2 regions of the Acidaminococcus sp. BV3L6 genome follow, and region 1 is predicted to be linked to the other one. Evidence: predicted binding sites of a transcription regulator. Region 1 holds the regulator's gene; the other holds the start of a gene.
The links. The regulator HrcA, encoded in region 1, represses chaperone genes, less so after heat shock. The targets are predictions, from matches to a motif close to TGTTAGCACTCNNNTNANNNGAGTGCTAACA.
Positions count from the first base shown of each region.

Region 2: groES (co-chaperone GroES) is a predicted target of HrcA. The motif match lies at 3,789-3,819, and genes of this name have one in related genera.

Region 1 covers NZ_AWUR01000038.1:30,247-36,376, forward strand. The annotation lists gene HMPREF1246_RS06925 (YadA-like family protein) at 1-454, shown strand, start outside; gene hemW (radical SAM family heme chaperone HemW) at 735-1,874, shown strand; gene hrcA (heat-inducible transcriptional repressor HrcA) at 2,099-3,145, shown strand; gene grpE (nucleotide exchange factor GrpE) at 3,158-3,739, shown strand; gene dnaK (molecular chaperone DnaK) at 3,785-5,644, shown strand; gene dnaJ (molecular chaperone DnaJ) at 5,667-6,130, shown strand, end outside.
Region 2 covers NZ_AWUR01000014.1:17,569-23,698, forward strand. The annotation lists gene HMPREF1246_RS03330 (MFS transporter) at 1-613, shown strand, start outside; gene HMPREF1246_RS03335 (hypothetical protein) at 665-946, opposite strand; gene tpx (thiol peroxidase) at 1,001-1,516, opposite strand; gene groL (chaperonin GroEL) at 1,757-3,385, opposite strand; gene groES (co-chaperone GroES) at 3,450-3,743, opposite strand; gene HMPREF1246_RS03360 (cysteine-rich small domain-containing protein) at 4,419-4,667, opposite strand; gene rsmA (16S rRNA (adenine(1518)-N(6)/adenine(1519)-N(6))-dimethyltransferase RsmA) at 4,664-5,509, opposite strand; gene rnmV (ribonuclease M5) at 5,524-6,069, opposite strand.

The DNA of each region.
Region 1 (6,130 bases):
TAATGTGGATTATGTTGATCACCGCGTAGAGAGCCTCAATAGCCGCATGACCCACGAAGTGAGCCGTGCTGGCGCTGGCGCAGCCGCCCTGGCAGCGCTCCATCCCCTGGAATGGGATCCGGACAGCAAATTTGAATTTGCTCTCGGTTATGGTCACTATAAAGCGGCCAATGCAGCGGCCCTTGGCCTGTTCTACCGTCCGAATGAAGATGTCATGTATAACCTTGGCGGCACCCTTGGCAACGGCGATGCCATGATGAGTGGCGGTGTCACTTTCCGCTTTGGCACAAAGGGCCGGAAGCCAAAGGCTAGTCCGCTTGCCATGCAGCAGACCATCATGGACCAGAACGCCAAGATTGAACATCAAGATGAAATGCTGAAAATCCAGGCAAATAAAATTGATAGTCTTGAAAAAGAACTCCTCGACCTGAAACGCCTGATCACGCAAAAGTAAGCGTAAGAAAGGCTGCAAAGCATCGCTTTGCAGCCTTTTTCTGATTACGCGGCTTCAAAAGACGTGTGTACGTTGAAAAAGTAAAATCGTGGGCGACAAAGTAGATGAGCCCATATGGGACGAGGATTGTAACCCCCTTCCTCTTTCATAAGCTGGGCGCAGGAGATGACGACACGTTATTTTGGAGAAGCGGAGCGATTTTGCTCTTGAATAAAAATATACCCTTCTACCTTCTCATCCATGTTACAATAACCCCATCACACATAAAGGAGTCTTCCAAATGCATCCATGGGAAGCCTATCAAGGCATTTATCTCCATATCCCTTTCTGCCAGCATAAGTGCAGTTACTGTGATTTTATAAGCTACCAGGGGCAGGATGGGGCGGCACGCGCCCGCTACGTCAAGGCTCTGATCAGGGAAATCAGGAGCTATGATGCCCCCCTTCCTGTAAGCCGCGGCGCGACAGTCTATGTTGGCGGCGGTACGCCCAGCCTGCTATCCTTGGAGGAACTCGCCGCCATTTTCCATGCCCTGAAGGAAAAAGGCTATCTCCATTCGCCGCGGGAAGTGACCTTTGAAGCCAATCCGGGAACTGTCGATGAAGCCTACCTTAGGGGACTGCGAGCGTTGGGGGTGGACCGCCTGAGCCTTGGCATCCAGTCTCTAGAGGACAGCGAACTGCGCCTCATGGGCCGTACCCATACAGCGGATGAGGCGCGGCACATTATCCTTCTCAGCAAAAAGGTGGGGTTTACACGTCTGTCCTGTGACCTTATCTATGGATATCCGACGCAGACGGCTGCAAGCGTCGAGGCATCCTTGACGGAACTCATGGCTCTGGGACCCAGCCATATTTCCATCTACGGGCTTTCCGTTGAACCGGGGACCGTCCTTTCCCATAATCTCCGACAAGGGCGCTGGATCCTTCCCACAGACGATGAGACGGGTAACATGTATGACCTCATCATGGACCGCCTCGTCAAGGGCGGCTACGAGCGCTACGAGATTTCCAATTTTGCCAAAGCAGGTGACAAGTCGCGGCACAACCTTGTCTATTGGCACTACAATCCCTACCTTGCCTTTGGCGCCGGAGCGACGCGCTTTGACGGCAGGACACGGGAGAACAACCCGGCTTATCTTGCGGCCTACGAAAGAGGAGAGGCACCGGAGATAGAATGCCTGTCACCTGCCGTCCAGCGGGAAGAAATGATCTTCATGAACCTACGTACCGTAAGAGGCCTCTCCCTCCTGGATTATGAAGCCCGCTTTGGGCGCTCCTTTGCCCTTGATTACGGGCCTCAGATAGAGAACCTCATCCATAAGGGATGGGCCAAATGGGAGGATGGTCATTTTTGTCTCACGCCCCTTGGCATGCAGTACGGGAACCTTGCCTTCGAAGCCTTCATCACAACGGACTGACACCTCACACCATGAAGGGAACGCGAGCAGCCAACACCAAGGACAATACCCCAGCGGAGGCCCTTTTCCATAGGCTTTTTCCCGCATGGGGCCTTCTTTTTTGAGGCTTTTGCTTTTTGTAAATTATTTTTCGGGAAAGTATTGACATTTTGACTAAAGAGGTGTATCTTAACCATTAGATGTTAGCACTCTAAAGTTTCGAGTGCTAATAATCAGGGAAAGAGATGATTACAGTGCTGACCGAACGACAAAAGAAAATACTTCAACTCGTCATTGATGATTACATCGAGACGGCCGAGCCTGTAGGATCCCGTACAATCGCTCGGAAATATAATCTTGGTATCAGTCCGGCGACCATTCGAAACGAAATGTCCGATCTGGAGCTCCTTGGATTCTTGGAGCAGCCCCACACATCGGCAGGACGGATTCCTTCCGCGGCGGCGTACCGCCTCTATGTGGATTCCCTTGCTGGTGAAGGATCCCTGACCCTATCATCGAGCGATATGGCGCTCATCAACAATTGGTTCAGGCAGCGGGTGCATACCATTGACGACATCTTCCAATCCACGGCCAAGATCCTGTCCCGCATGAGCAAGAACGTATCCGTCGTCCTTGCAAACAAGGACAGCGAGGCTACGTTCTCCTACATGAAGTTCCTGCCCCTCAACAAGGGTCAGGCTATCCTGTGCATCGTCACGGAAGAGGGAAATGTCGATCATGGCGTGGTGGAAATCCCCAGCGGAGTAAAAGAAAGTGAGCTGGACCAGATTGCCCAGCGTGTTTCGCAGTACCTTAATGGACGCAAACTGAATGATATTTCGCAGGAGCTCCTAGCAAAGGTACGGGAAATGCTTGCCGGGGACAAACGGCTGTATGCATCCATCGTAAGCCGTATCAAGAAGGTCAAGGCCGGCCAGCAGGAGGACAAGATGTTCCTTGGAGGAACCAAACAACTCCTGGGACAGCCTGAATTCAAGGATACGGAACGGATGCGGGAACTCTTGGGCGTCCTTGAAGAAGAACAGATGCTCAAGGATATGCTAAAGGCCAGCAGTGACTCGGGATTAAGGGTCACCATTGGCAGCGAGAATAAGTTCTCCAGCATCCAGGACTGCAGCATGATCCAAGCGACCTACCGCCTGAATGGCCAGGTCGTTGGGACCCTTGCCGTGTTGGGACCTACCCGTATGGAATACCGCAAGGTCATTTCTGTGATGGATTATCTTCATCACTACCTGAAGGTGGTCATGAATAAAATTGATGAAAAATAGGGAGGACGTACGGTGAACGAAGAGACAAAAGATCCAAAACAACAAGCCGCCGAAATGAGTGCTGACAAAGCGGAAGCAGCAAAGGCCACGGAGGCTGAGGAAAAAAACGCAGAACCGGCAGATGGTACGCCTGATCCCAAGGATCAAACGATTTCCAAGCAGCAAGAGGAAATCGATGAGCTTTCCAATCGGTTGCTTCGTCTGCAGGCCGACTTTGATAATTTCCGCAAGAGAAATACGGAAGAACGGGAACGCTTAGGCCGTTTCGTAACGGCTTCAGTGGTCCGGGAATTCCTGAAGGTCCTCGATAATTTTGAACGCGCCGAGGCCAGTGTGGAAAAAAACCATGATGCCGAGTCCATCTTAAAGGGCATGGCTATGATCCACAAACAGTTTGAAAAGGCCCTTGAAACCCTGCATATCGAAGAGATTCCTGCTGAAGGCAAGCCTTTCGATCCGCAGATCCATGAGGCCGTTATGCAAGGCAGCAATCCCGACCTGCCTGATGACAGCATTGATATGGTCCTTGAAAAAGGTTACCGGATTGGTGATGATGTCATCCGTCACAGCAAGGTAAGGGTTGTCCATAATTAACTGAAGTGAGAACCAGCAAGTTAGTTGCATGAGGAGGAATTTATAATGAGCAAGATCATTGGTATTGACTTAGGGACTACGAACTCTGTTGTCGCCGTGATGGAAGGCGGCGAACCGACTGTTATTACGACCCAGGAAGGCGGCCGCCTTACTCCGTCCGTTGTCGGTTTCACAAAAAATGGGGAACGCCTCGTTGGTCAGCTGGCAAAACGTCAGGCTGTTTCCAACCCGGAACGGACCATCAGCTCCATCAAACGTCACATGGGCACGAAGTATACCGTGACCATTGATGGCAAGGACTATACGCCAGAACAGATTTCCGCTATGATCCTTGAAAAAATGAAGGGGGACGCGGAACGTTATCTCGGCGAAAAAGTCACGGAAGCGGTCATTACTGTACCGGCTTACTTCAACGACTCCCAGCGTCAGGCTACGAAGGACGCCGGCCGTATTGCTGGTCTTGATGTCAAGAGAATCATCAACGAACCGACGGCGGCTGCCCTTGCTTATGGCATTGATAAGTCCGATGACAAGACCGTTCTCGTTTACGACCTTGGCGGCGGGACCTTCGATGTTTCCATTTTGGAACTGGGTGATGGCGTCTTCGAAGTTAAATCCACGACCGGTGATACCCATCTGGGCGGCGATGACTTCGACCATCGCATCATGGATTGGATGACCGATGAATTCAAGAAACAAAACGGCATTGACCTGACAGGTGATAAGATGGCCATGCAGCGGATTCGTGAAGCGGCTGAAAAAGCCAAGATTGAACTGTCCAGCATGATGACAACCAATATCAACCTGCCGTTCATTACGGCTGGTGCCAATGGCCCGCAGCATCTTGACATGGATCTTACTCGTGCCAAATTTGACAGCATGACGAGTGACCTTGTTGACCGCACTATCCAGTGTGTTCATACGGCCCTCAGTGATGCCAAGATGACCGTCAATGATATTGATAAGATTCTCCTTGTTGGCGGTTCTTCCCGTATCCCTGCTGTCCAGGAAGCCATCAAACGCGTTCTCGGTAAGGAACCGGCTCACGGCGTCAACCCTGATGAATGCGTTGCTGTCGGTGCTGCCATTCAGGCCGGCGTACTGGCTGGTGATGTCAAGGACGTCCTGCTTCTTGACGTAACGCCGCTTTCCCTTGGGATTGAAACCATGGGCGGTGTCTTCACCCGGATCATTGACCGCAACACGACCATCCCAACCTCCAAGAAGCAGATCTTCTCGACGGCTACGGATAATCAGCCTTCCGTTGACATCCATGTTCTCCAGGGCGAACGTGAAATGGCAGCCGACAACAAGACCCTTGGCCGTTTCGAACTGAGCGGTATCCCCGCTGCACCGCGGGGCGTGCCTCAAATCGAAGTTGCCTTTGATATTGATGCCAACGGTATCGTGAACGTAAGCGCCAAGGACCTTGGCACGGGCAAGGAACAGAAGATCACCATTACCTCTTCCGGCAGCCTGAGTAAGGAAGAAGTTGACAAGATGGTGAAGGAAGCTCAGGCCAACGAAGCTGCCGACAAGAAACGCCGTGAATCTGTTGATGCAAAGAACCAGGCCGATACACTGATTTATCAGGCTGAAAAGACCGTCAAGGATATGGAAGGCAAGGGTCACGATGACAAAATCAAGAAGGTCCAGGAAGCCATCAATACCTTGAAGGAAACCATGAAGGGTGACGATGTAGATAAGATCAAGGCGGATACGGAAGCCCTCCAGAAACCGCTCTATGAACTGTCTGCTGAACTTTATAAACAGAACCAGCAAAATGGCCAGAACGGTGGCACTGCCGGTGCTGATGCCGGTGCTGGCGCCGGGGCTTCCTCTGACAATAAGAAGAACGATGATGACGTCGTAGACGCCGAAGTCGTAGATGACGACAAAAAATAATCGTTCCTAGAGGGAGATACTGATGGCAGATAAAAAAGATTATTATGAGGTCCTGGGCGTCGACAAAAGTGCGTCGCCTGAGGAATTAAAAAAAGCATATCGCAAGCTGGCTCGTAAGTATCACCCCGATCTCAACAAGGATAATCCTGAAGCAGCCGATAAATTCAAGGAAGTCAACGAGGCCTATCAGGTTCTGAGTGACCCGCAGAAAAAGGCCGCCTATGATCAATATGGTCATGCCGCTTTTCAAAATGGCGGTCCTGGTGCCGGGGGCAATCCCTTCGGCAGTGGGTTTGGCGGTTTTAGCGGTAGCTTTGGCGGCGAAGGCATGGATGATATCTTCAACATGTTCTTCGGCGGTGCAGGCGCAGGCGCGTCCCGTTCCCGCCGGGCTGATCGCGGTCCCCGTCAAGGCGCGGATTTGCGGGCTGACCTTGAAATTACCTTTGAGGAAGCGGCCTTTGGGACGGAAAAGAAAATCCGCCT
Region 2 (6,130 bases), on a different contig from region 1:
GACAGAAAAAAGGGAATGCCCTGCAAACGAACCTCAGCCGAAAAATGATTGGAACGCCTTCGGGAAACTTAGTTTTGTTATTTTTGCACGATCAATTGGCTTTACCATCCTTAACTCCTTTATGCCGATTTACTGGATCAGCGTTCTTGGCACATCAGCAAGCAGCGGCAGTCTTGCCCTTTCCCTGCTTTTTTCCATGGGGGTTGTCATGACTTTTTTGGGCGGTATCCTGGCAGACAAAGTGGGACACATCAAGGTCATGCGGATATCCTTCCTCGTCATGGTCCCCGCCCTCTACTTTCTCACAAACAGTACGAGCCAAATGACAGCAACCCTGCTCTTGGTGCCGACGGCTCTTTCCCTTTTTGCGCCTTACAGTCCCATGGTCATCTTGGGACAGACTTACCTTGCCCGCAACATTGGTTTTGCTTCCGGCGTGACCTTGGGTCTCAGTGCCAGTGTAGGCGGCCTGATTTCTCCCCTAGTTGGATGGGCTGCCGACCGCTGGGGTGTCGGTCCTAGCCTGCAGATTCTCTGGATCGTCGCCGCCATTGGCTGCCTCTTCGCCTTCCTCGTTCCCGTCCCGCCTTCCATGATAAAGAAAAAAGCGTGAAAAATTCCCGACTGGTATCATTTCCAGCCGGGAATTTTTCTTTTTATCTAGTTATAAGATCATATTTTGAATGATTTCGCCGTCCTCATCCTGCTGATACTGGACCTTGAATGAATAGCCTTCAGAATTTCCGCTTTTTGTATAAAATCCGCGGATCTCAAAATATTCCTCATTGGAAACAGCATAAGCTTCCGTAAGGTCCCCCAAGTAAACAGTCAAAGATTGGGCTGAGCCATCAAACGTCTTAAGGACAGAGGCAAGCCAATGGGCAAAGCCATCCACATTCCGATAGATGATGTTTTCTTTTTGAAAGTCCTGGTCTCGATACGTCATCAAAAAGTCTCCCTCACAGGTGCAGGTGAATAGGTCGAGCAGGAAGCCCTACAATTAAATCAGAGCCTTTACTGCAGCAAGGACACCATCAAAATTAATGGCATGGGTGACTTCCGGAACGTATTCCACATAGGTGACCTTATCATTTTTATCAATGACAACAACACCACGGGCTTCAAGACGCAGTCCTTCCATGAGGAAGCCATAGTTCGTCCCAAAGGAGGCATCACGGTGATCAGAAAGGGTAACTACATTCTTGACCCCGGCAGCCCCGCACCAACGAGCCTGAGCAAAAGGCAGATCCATGGAAACCGTGAGGACCACGACATCGGAAGAAAGACCAGTTACGTCCTTATTGAACCAACGGGTCTGGGCATCACAGACACCCGTATCAAGGGACGGTACAACGGAAATAACCTTAATTTTGCCTTCATAGTCCTTCAAGGTCTTTTCAGCAAGGCTATTATCAAGCAACTTGAAATCAGGCGCTTTTTCTCCCACTTTCACTTCCGGACCAACAAGGGTTACAGGGCCTCCAGCAAAAGTAACTGCACCAGAACGTTTTTCCATAATTCATTCCTCCTATATCATAGTAAAATGGATGATCCATATGATTCATTCATACGACACGTATACTATAGCACTTTAATAATAATTAGTAAATAGTTATTTTAACTATTTACAGAAAAATTACAGCAAGATAAACGTCCCTATGGAACACTCCATAGGGACGTTTCAGGCACCTCACGGTGCGTATGCGATTTTTTAAGGATAAAAGGAGCCTACCTGCGGCACAACTCCCGATTCATCTTACATCATGCCGGGCATGCCACCCATGGCAGGAGCTGCCGGAGCCGGATTTTCAGCCGGTTTATCCGCAACAACGGCTTCCGTGGTAAGAATCATGGCAGCAATGGAAGCTGCATTCTGCAGGGCACTGCGCGTAACCTTGCAAGGATCTACAATACCGCTCTTGATCATATCGACATATTCTTCCGTCTGGGCATTGAAGCCAATTCCCTTCTTAGCCTTCTTGACAGCTTCAACGATAACGGCACCTTCAAGACCGGCGTTGTTGGCGATTTGACGGACAGGAGCTTCGATAGCGCGTCTAACGATATCAATACCTGTCTTCTCATCCCCTTCGGTTTCCTTTTCCAGTTCATCGAGGGCCGGCTGTACTTGCAGAAGAGCCGTACCGCCACCGGCAACGATTCCTTCGGCCACAGCAGCGCGAGTAGCGTTCAGGGCGTCTTCGATACGGAGTTTCTTATCTTTCAGTTCCGTTTCCGTAGCAGCACCAACTTTGATAACGGCAACGCCGCCAGAGAGTTTAGCCAAACGTTCCTGAAGTTTTTCCTTGTCGAACTGGGAAGTCGTTTCAGGAATCTGGGCACGGATGGAAGCAACACGGTCAGCAATGGCCTGTTTGTCACCAGCACCATCAACAATGGTAGTAAGGTCCTTGGTTACACGGACCTGGCTGCAGGAACCAAGATCAGCAACTGTAGCGCTGTCGAGCTTACGGCCAACTTCTTCACTGATAACCGTTGCACCCGTCAGGGTTGCAATATCCTGAAGCATAGCCTTGCGACGGTCACCAAAGCCAGGAGCCTTGACGGCAACAGCCTTAAAGGTGCCACGGAGTCTGTTCACAACGAGTGTAGCCAGGGCTTCACCTTCGATGTCTTCAGCAATGATCAAGAGTTCACGGCCCTGTTGTACCACTTTTTCAAGAACAGGCATGATGTCTTGGATCATAGTGATCTTCCGGTCCGTAATGAAGACGTACGGATTGGAAAGAACGGCTTCCATCTTGTCCGGATCCGTAACCATATACGGGGAAATGTAGCCGCGGTCGAACTGCATCCCTTCAACGGTTTCAAGGGAGGTTTCCATGGTCTTGGATTCTTCAACGGTGATGACGCCATCGTTGCCGACTTTTTCCATCGCATCAGCAATCAGGCCACCGATTTCCGCGTCACCAGCAGAAATGGAAGCAACCTGTGCTTTTTCTTCCTTGGTGCTGACCGTCTTGGCATTTTCCTGGAGCTTCTTGACGAGGCAATCCGTTGCTTTCTTGATGCCTCTCTTGAGGACCATGGGGTTAGCACCGGCAACCACGTTCTTCATGCCTTCATGAACGATGGACTGAGCAAGAAGGGTAGCCGTCGTGGTCCCGTCACCAGCAATATCGTTGGTCTTGGTTGCCACTTCACGAACAAGGGCAGCCCCCATGTTTTCAAACGGATCTTCCAGTTCAATGTCCTTAGCAATGGTTACACCATCATTGGTGATGGTCGGGGAACCGAATTTCTTTTCAAGGACAACGTTGCGGCCCTTGGGCCCCAAGGTAACTTTTACAGCATCAGCCAGTTTATTGACGCCGCGTTCCAGACCACGACGTGCTTCTTCATCAAATTGAATGAGTTTAGCCATTTTTATCTACTCCTTAGTTCCAAATGATATAAGGTGATTGGTTCTCCACAAAAAAGGGAGCGATTCACTTATCCTCAACGACAGCCAAGATATCACTGTCACGGAGGATGATATAATCCTTGCCGTCCAGTTCGACTTCGCTGCCGGAGTATTTAGCAAAGACAACAGTTTCGCCAACCTTGACTTCAGAAGCAATGCGGGTGCCATTATCAAGGAGACGGCCCGTACCTACAGCTACGACTTTGCCAGTCTGGGGTTTGTCCTTATGAGCCGTATCGGGCAGATAGATCCCGCTTTCCGTTTTTTCTTCCTGCACAACCGGTTCTACGACGACATGATCTTCCAAAGGTCTTAACATGTTTGTAATCCCCTTTCACTATGGATAAATTTTAACTTTTTGATTTATTAGCACTCATTACATTGGAGTGCTAACCACAGCTATAATAATAGCATCTTTCAAAAAAAATGCAAGGGGTTTTACTAAAAAAGTCAAACTTTTTGTCTTTTAGGTTGAAAAGACATATAGGAATGCTATGGAGCTTTGATGCTTTGAGGCTGTAGTGCGTTGAAGGGAAAGATGATAACGAGCGGCGCCAAATCATCTCCCTGTCAGTCGTGGGGGCCGAATTGCATTCGCCCTCAAACATGTTCTTCTGCTTTTCGCTCCGCTCCATAGCAGCCTCAGGACCCAGACAAATCCGCCTCGCAAGCCGCTTGTAAGGAAACGTCAGCTTCGCGTCCTCGTCCACCACCAAAACCGGTTAATCCTTATCATCATGAACTTGTGGAAATTTTCCTTTGTCGCTCCCCCGCCTTGGCAAGGCGGATCGATTTCGGAGAAATCGAGTTCTAACGCGTAACACGATAGCAGGTCCTACCAAATATAAAGTAACCGTTGCTGAGTATCATCATAGCAACACTTTTATAGCTGATTTATCAGCCTGCCGCCTTTGACAGCAGCATCATAGTGCTGCAGCATCACAGCAAAAGCCAGAGTGCATGGTTTCATCCATGCACTCTGGCTTTTCTTTCCTCATTTCATTTCCATTTCTTCTTTGAGCCGCGCCATGATCTTGCCATAGTTTTCCTTTTTATGGGGAAAAAGGCAATGGGAGCAATCCTTGATGCCCCGATTCGTGTAGGCAAAGACGCCGCCACAATCTTTCACCAGATACAGGGGACAAAAGCAGAAGAGACAGTTGAAATTCTCTCCGTCACTTTCCTTATGACAAGGGAAGAACTCACATTCCTTATGGGAAAAGTACTTATAGTGATTCGTCATTTTTCTTCCCAGCTTTCCGCCAGTTTGCCAAACTCTTCTATGGTAAGGGACTCCCCCCTGCGCGTCGGCTCAATCCCAGCACGGGCCATCCAGGCCTCCGCTGTATCACCGGGACGCACCATTGACTTTAGACAGGTGCGGAGCATCTTCCGGCGCTGGGAAAAAGCCGCCCGCACGACCTTAACATATAAAGACGCATCCACATTGACAATGGGGCTCTCCCTTTTTTCACATACGACGACCATGGAATCAACCTTTGGGGCCGGCATGAAATCGTGAGCCGGAACGGGAATTGCCAGCTGGGGCTCCGAATAATACTGCAGCGCCAAGGAAAGGGGCCCATAAGCCTTTGTTCCAGGATGAGCGGCCATCCGCTCAGCCACTTCTTTTTGCACCATAACGACAATACGCTTTAAGGGAAGGTTTGCTTCAAGCAGGGAAAAGATGATGGGCGTCGTAATGTAATAAGGCAGGTTCGCCGCCACTGTAAAAGGCTTTCCCCCCGTAATGTCTTTGAGGTCAACCTTAAGGATATCCCCATGGATGATTTCTACATTGTCATACCCTTCAAGCGTCTTGCGAAGGATCGGAAGAAGCGACTCATCGATTTCAACACTCTTGACATCGGCTCCGGTTTCCGCAAGGGCCTGGGTCAATGTGCCGATCCCGGGCCCGACTTCAAGGACCAGGTCCCCAGGACCAATCTTTGCTTTTTCTGCAATGCCCCTTACAACAGACTCATTGATGAGGAAGTTCTGTCCAAAGCGTTTTTTTGTATGAAGGCCAAAGGTATCAAGAATATACCGCGTTACTTCACGGCTTGCAATCACAGGATGAAGCATACTGAAGTCCTTTCTCACGCATGACGTGTTCCGATGATCTGAAGTGCTTTATTGAATTCGTCGCGGGTCACGCCATAATGATTGAGACGCTCCACCATTTTCTTCACATTGCCGTAGCCAATACCCAGTTCGGCTCCAAGGGCGTCCCGTTTTTCCGCCGCAGACTGGGACCCGCTCATACCGTTATGGTAAAGGTCCATGGCCGTAAATTCTTCCTGCGGCGTCATCGAGGTGTGGCGCACCTTGGAAAGTGCCTTGAGGATTGCCTCCGGCTGAGCCTGCTCAATGCCCACATCATGGTGGGCCAGGGCTTCACACTTTGGCACAAAGGCCTGTCCTGCCTCAGGAAAGCGCTCCGTCAAATAACGGCGGATCCGCTCCCCTGCCCCATCAGGATCGGTGAGGATGATGATGCCCCGCTTCTTATAGGCTGCTTCAATCTTTTTAAGGGTATACGGCGACAAGGTAAAGCCGCCTGTTTCGATTGTATCGGCATCAAGGGCCTTCTTGATCGCCACTGTATCCATTTTTCCTTCTACGACAAGGACTTCCTTAAGCAATCTTGTCACGCTCCCTATTCTTGGACCTCTCGTTCCGGATTTTTACTCTAACAGATTGCAG